Regions from separate parts of the Chryseomicrobium imtechense genome, predicted to be linked through region 1. Evidence: a T-box and tRNA genes for the amino acid it is inferred to sense, from the RefSeq annotation. Region 1 holds a T-box; the other holds one or more tRNA genes.
What was found. The T-box of region 1 lies ahead of AB5N96_RS02060 (valine--tRNA ligase). A T-box ahead of a tRNA ligase gene usually reads a tRNA of that ligase, here a tRNA-Val.
Positions count from the first base shown of each region.

Region 1 (3,422 bases):
CTTGGTTCAAGCTTTGGTGCATCGACGCTGATTGAAAACGAGATGGCGAAACTTGTGATGGATCGTGTACCGTCAATCGAAATGATTCGTATGGTGTCGTCTGGAACAGAAGCAACAATGTCAGCTCTTCGTTTAGCTCGAGGGTTCACTGGCCGCAACAAGATTTTAAAATTCGAAGGTAGCTACCACGGACATGGCGATAGCTTATTGATCAAGGCTGGTTCCGGTGTTGCGACTCTTGGACTTCCCGATTCACCGGGAGTGCCAGAATCTGTTGCAAAAAACACGTTAACAGTGCCATTCAACGATTTAGAGGCTGTAAAAGAAGCGTTTAAACACTTTGGTGACGATATCGCTGCCGTTATCACAGAACCGGTTGCAGGGAATATGGGTGTCGTTCCACCACAACCTGGATTTTTAGAAGGCTTGCGTGCCATCACAGAAGAAAATGGAGCATTGTTGATTTTTGATGAAGTCATGACTGGCTTCCGTGTAGATTACGGTTGTGCACAAGGCTACTACGGGGTAAAACCTGATATCACGTGTCTAGGAAAAGTAATCGGAGGCGGCCTTCCAGTAGGCGCATTCGGTGGACGTCGTGACATTATGGAACAAATCGCTCCAGCAGGTTCTGTCTACCAAGCAGGTACTCTTTCAGGAAATCCACTTGCGATGGCAGCTGGTTATGCGACATTGTCTCAACTGACTCCAGACAGCTATACGTATTTCCAAAAGCTTGGAGACCGTTTAGAACAAGGATTCCGCGCAGTAGCAACGGAATTTGATATTCCGCACACGGTGAACCGTGCAGGCTCGATGATCGGATTCTTCTTCACAAACGAAGACGTGACGAACTACGACCAAGCAAAAACGTCAGACTTAGGCTTGTTTGCAGATGTGTACCGTCTGATGGCAGAGCAAGGTGTCTACTTGCCACCCTCTCAGTTCGAAGGATTGTTCCTCTCAACTGCGCACACGGAAGAGCATATCGATAAAACGATTGCCGCATTCCGCGAAGCATTCAAACAATTGAAAAACTAAATCTAATTGAACACCTCCTTTCATGCTGACTTGACGGCACCCGTGCGATTCCTTACAATAAGGACATATACAATAAATGCATCGAACGGGAAGAGTAATGATTTCCTTGATCTGTAGAGAGAAGGCCATTTGGTGAAAGGTCTTCGGTCAAGCGTCATGAAGGTAGCCCAGGAGCAGCTGTCGTGAACTTACAGTAGTGACAGCCGGTGAAGAGCCGTTAGTGAATGAAGTGCATGCTTCGGCATGAAGTAAAGGTGGTACCGCGACTATACCCTCGTCCTTTTTCCTAAGGACGGGGGTTTTTTGTATTCTCCGACCGCTTCATTCACACAAATCAAAAGGAGTGACGTACATGACAAACGAAATCGAAATGCCGACAAAGTACGATCCGCAATCGATCGAACAAGGCCGCTATGACTGGTGGTTGAAAGGAAAATACTTCGAAGCACATCCAGAGAGCGATAAAGAGCCCTACACAATCGTGATCCCGCCACCAAACGTAACTGGGAAGCTACACCTTGGACACGCATGGGATACGACGCTACAAGATATCATTATTCGTATGAAACGTATGCAAGGCTATGATGCATTATGGCTTCCTGGAATGGACCATGCGGGTATCGCAACACAAGCTAAAGTTGAAGAAAAACTACGCGCGGAAGGAAAAACACGTTATGACCTTGGTCGCGAGGCATTTGTCGAAGAAACTTGGAAGTGGAAAGAAGAATACGCAGGTCACATCCGCTCACAATGGTCGAAGCTTGGTCTCGGTCTCGATTACTCACGTGAACGTTTCACACTTGATGAAGGCCTATCTCACGCAGTACGCGAAGTATTCGTAAAGCTATACGAAAAAGACTTGATCTACCGCGGTGAGTACATCATCAACTGGGACCCAGCGACGAAAACGGCATTATCGGATATCGAAGTTATTCATAAAGAAATAGAGGGTGCCTTCTATCATATGCATTACCCGCTAACAGATGGAACAGGTTCGATCGATGTTGCAACGACGCGTCCTGAGACGATGCTTGGGGATACTGCGGTCGCGGTTCACCCAGAAGATGAGCGCTATAAGCATTTGATTGGCAAAACTGTAACACTGCCAATCGTTGGACGTGAAATCCCGATTGTGGCAGATGACTACGTAGACATGGAATTCGGAAGCGGTGCTGTAAAAATTACACCTGCACACGACCCAAATGACTTTGAAATCGGTAACCGCCACAACTTGGAGCGCGTTCTTGTCATGAACGAAGATGGATCTATGAACGGCAATGCTGGTAAATACGAAGGCTTGGACCGTTTCGAATGCCGTAAGCAAATCGTAAAAGACCTACAAGAGATGGATGTTCTTTTCAACATCGAAACGCACGTTCACTCGGTTGGTCATTCGGAGCGAAGTGGGGCAGTTGTTGAGCCTTACCTATCTACACAATGGTTCGTTCGCATGAAACCACTAGCGCAGCAAGCCATGGACATTCAAGATACAGACGGCAAAGTGAACTTTGTTCCGGACCGTTTCGAAAACACGTACATGCGCTGGATGGAAAACCTCCACGACTGGTGTATTTCTCGTCAACTCTGGTGGGGCCATCGCATTCCAGCTTGGTACCATAAGGAGACAGGTGAAGTTTTCGTAGGACACGAAGCGCCTGCAGACCTTGAAAACTGGCGCCAAGAAGACGATGTACTCGACACGTGGTTCTCATCTGCACTATGGCCGTTTTCAACGATGGGCTGGCCGGATGCCGACAACGAAGAGTTCAAGAAGTATTACCCGACAAACACACTAGTTACAGGCTATGACATCATCGCCTTCTGGGTATCGCGTATGATTTTCCAAGGTGTGGAATTTACAGGCACACGCCCATTCCAAGACGTATTGATCCACGGTCTTGTGCGTGACGCGGAAGGCCGCAAGATGTCGAAGTCTCTTGGTAACGGCGTTGACCCGATGGATGTCATCGAACAGTACGGTGCGGATGCACTTCGCTACTTCTTATCAACAGGTTCATCACCAGGACAAGACCTTCGCTACTCAACGGAGAAAGTAGAAGCCGTATGGAACTTTGCGAACAAGATTTGGAATGCTTCTCGTTTCGCCCTCATGAACATGGATGGCATGAAATATGAAGAAATCGATTTAACGGGTGAAAAATCAGTTGCAGATGCATGGATTTTGACGCGTTTGAACGAGACAATCGAAACCGTAACACGCTTGTCTGATCGCTATGAGTTCGGGGAAGTGGGCCGTGCCCTCTACAACTTCATCTGGGATGACTTCTGTGATTGGTACATTGAGATGGCGAAACTGCCACTGTACGGTGAAGACGAAGCAGCGAAGAAGATGACGCGTTCAGTCCTTGCGTACGTACTCG
Region 1 covers NZ_JBGOBM010000002.1:81,571-84,992, forward strand. The annotation lists gene hemL (glutamate-1-semialdehyde 2,1-aminomutase) at 1-1,041, shown strand, start outside; T-box leader at 1,114-1,326, shown strand; gene AB5N96_RS02060 (valine--tRNA ligase) at 1,394-3,422, shown strand, end outside.

Region 2 (3,422 bases), on a different contig from region 1:
CTAAAATAAAAACAAATAACCCTATCGAGGCAAGTGCAATCGCATTCATTTCCAAATCCCCTCCCATTTTCCAGTAGTGATTACTACCTCATCATAATATAAGGCAATAATTATTTCAATATTAGAAATACACTAATTATTATGGGGTATTTGGAACTTCTTTTACTTAACGTAAGAAAAAAGGCCTGTCGCATTTTGCGAGAGGCCTTAGTAGTATCAAAATACAGAGAGGTCCCATTGTTCTGAGAGCTTTTTTAACAATTGGATTCCCTTCACGCTATTCCCTCTAGAATCAAGTGGTGGAGATAAAATGCCAATCCCCATCCGGTCACTGACAACAGCTAAAATACTTCCGGAAACACCACTTTTTGCAGGAAACCCAACTTTGATGGTGAAGCGTGAAGACGCATCATACATTCCACTAAGCAGCATGTAGGCATTTGCTGTTTTCACATTGGCATCTTGCAAAATTCGTTCGTTTGAAAAAGGATCAATTCCTTTATTGGCAAGAAGCGAACCCATTCGGGCAATGTCTTCGACAGTTACAGCGATGGAACACATTTGGAAGTATAAGTCGAGCGAGTCTTCTGTATCATGGATAGATCCCGATGCCTGCAAGAAGTAAGCAATCGCTTTATTCCGAAGGGCTGTGGACTTTTCAGAGTCAAAGACTTCGACATCGACGTAGATACCATCATCTCCTGTAAGTGTCCGAGTAAACTCCAGCATATTTTGCAAAGCTTCCGGCCCTTCTTTTTCTGCAATCATCGAACTGAGCACGATGGCACCAGAATTAATCATCGGGTTGTGCACGTTCCCCTCTGATGTACTTTGAATCCCCATGATGGTGTTGAAGGGGTCCCCTGTCGGATCTAGAGTGATTCGTTCAAAGACGGCTTCCTCTCCGTAATTTTCTAAGGCATATAAGAAAATCACGACTTTTGAAATACTCTGCATCGTAAATTTGAAGTCGATGTCTCCACTCGAAATGGAACGTGCTTGTGTGTCCATAATGCTGACGGCAAAGATATCAGGGTCTACGCGTTCGAGGGCAGGTATATAAGAAGCAACCTTTCCATTGTTTTCACAGTTTCTCTCACAGTCAATGAAGAGTTCTTCTAGTTGTTTTTCATATTCTTTGAGTGTCATCGAGTCTCCTCTTTTCCTTTAAGATTCTGGTTTTAGTTTACCAGGTATCCAATGGGGACAAAACACCTTTTGAATCAACTGTAGTTGGAAATGATAGGCCTACTTTCATTCTTTGAATGGTAGACCATGTTCCGTCATTGCCGCTTTTAGTAGGCGAATCGCTTTCGGACCAACCCCATGATACGAGAGCAATTCTTTTTCAGACATCTTGCTGATTGCCTCTAATGAATCTAAGCCATTTGCATCGAGCGCTCGTACTGCAGGCTTTGGAAGTGTGGTGGGAACCGGTGTAGAGTTCTGTTCTTTTCCCATGAGAGATACCTCCTTCTTTTTTATTAAGCTCTTATGTACTACTTCAATTTATAAATAGTTCTTGCACTCTTGATTGAAAGAGGTATAATAATCTTTGTCAGTAAAAAATAGATCCTGTAGCTCAGCCGGGAGAGCGCCACCTTGACAGGGTGGAGGTCGCTGGTTCGAACCCAGTCGGGATCATTGGGTGCCAAACCCACGTGGAAGCTGTCGGAACACGGCTTTCACATGAAAGAGTCCTAGTAGACCGTATGTCTAGGGGCTCTTTTTTTATATAAAAATAAGAATCAAACTGTACACTACTGCCCCTAAAAAGAACGCACGAAAACTACTTTCACTTTCTTCTGGCAATTCTTCCTTCATAACATTCAAAATAATTCCACCTGCCAATAAAGCGACTAAATAAGATAGAATAAATGGATGCAAATCTGTAAATGTGGCGGCTGCCCATCCTACGGCAATTGCAGTAGCAAGAAGCCATCTTCCGTAGCGCGCATAATCACGGTCATGTTGTTCATCTAAACTTATATCAATCGTAATGAAATGAACACCAAGTGCCACAAAGAACGCAAGTGGACCTAAGGACTCGGTAAATTCCTCGCGAACAAGTAAATAACCAATACTGAAGTTATACAAAGTGAAAATTCCAATATGTACCCAGAATACACCTGGATTGTGTGTAAGGGAAGAACCCTCACGCCGTCCTTTATGCGAAGACTTTACATATTTCTCTAAGCCATAAAAAAGCACGAGCCCCAGTAGAGCAAGTAAATAAATATGATGTTCAATAAACCCTAAGATCCCCTCACCCTTCAAGCTCTCTTGGAAGTCTGCTAATTCAGGAAGTAAATGAAGAAATACGTAAGCAACAGAGATTCCTCCTGCTATCGATAAAAAATGACTGCGTGGTCGTTTTCGTAAAAACTTTAAATGACGCGCGAATAAATGGATAAGTACAAAACCAATCATACAAAGTACACTCGCAACAAAGCCCATAGTTTTCACCTCCTGTCCTACTATTCCCTTTTCCTATTTGATTTGAACCGCTTCCCAAACAAAAAACGAGCATACTGCAGTATGCCCGTCGCGCTAAAATTGAAAATGCTTTTTTATTTCTCGTGCTGTCTCTTCAGCAGTTTTTGTCATCGTATCTAGTCGAAGATAATTCGAGAACGAAATCTCATCAGGTAGAGAATTCAGCCGGAACCTCTCAGCCGTTGTGATGACATCGTTTCGAGACCATTCTAGATTCCGCTTAAATGGTTTGTGTTCTAAACGGTTCGGTGTGCTATTGCGTGCAAGGCGCTCTTCAAGATCTGCTTCTAATTCAACATAATAAATTTCAGCATTCTCCGCTTCGAAAGTATCCACTACATTTTGTACATAGTCCCAATCGAGTTGTTTATCAAATCGCCATACGAATGTGAAAATGAGGCCCTCTAAATCACTCTTTGCGACTTCTTCAAAGATTTGGTTTCTGAATGAATTTACAAGATCTTGCCCTTTTTTCGTACTATAATCAAAAAAATGCGAGACCAAATCAATGGTCATATGATTGTGAAACAATTTTAATTCAGTGATTTTGGCAAGTTCTTGCCCGACAGTCATCTTCCCAACAGCTTGAGGTCCAAATAGTAATACTAACTTCATTTCAACATCCCCTGACATCTATCCACTTAAGAAAGTTTTTCCTAGTGTACCATAGACAAGCTGTCAGAAAATGCTTTTTATAAAATGGCACGCTCTTTATGGAGGACGGGTTGACATGCGAGCACATGATGGACTAAAAAAGTTCGTTTCGCTTGTTTCGCAGTATCCCAAATCCACATTTTATCACCGTTCAACTTCAACACTCTGATTCGTCTTTTCGTTAATTTCCCAGCTTTGTCCATGTAGACTACATCCATCAACTGATTGTATTTCATTGCTTTTACAAACTGCTCACGCATCTTTTCCGACCT
Region 2 covers NZ_JBGOBM010000006.1:83,022-86,443, forward strand. The annotation lists gene AB5N96_RS07595 (carbon starvation CstA family protein) at 1-49, opposite strand, end outside; gene glsA (glutaminase A) at 217-1,149, opposite strand; gene AB5N96_RS07605 (helix-hairpin-helix domain-containing protein) at 1,255-1,461, opposite strand; tRNA gene AB5N96_RS07610 (tRNA-Val) at 1,572-1,644, shown strand; gene AB5N96_RS07615 (hypothetical protein) at 1,732-2,457, opposite strand; gene AB5N96_RS07620 (DEAD/DEAH box helicase family protein) at 2,551-3,111, opposite strand; gene AB5N96_RS07625 (transcriptional regulator) at 3,189-3,410, opposite strand.
Region 2: it has a tRNA-Val gene. The T-box ahead of AB5N96_RS02060 (valine--tRNA ligase) is inferred to sense a tRNA for this amino acid. The anticodon was not compared.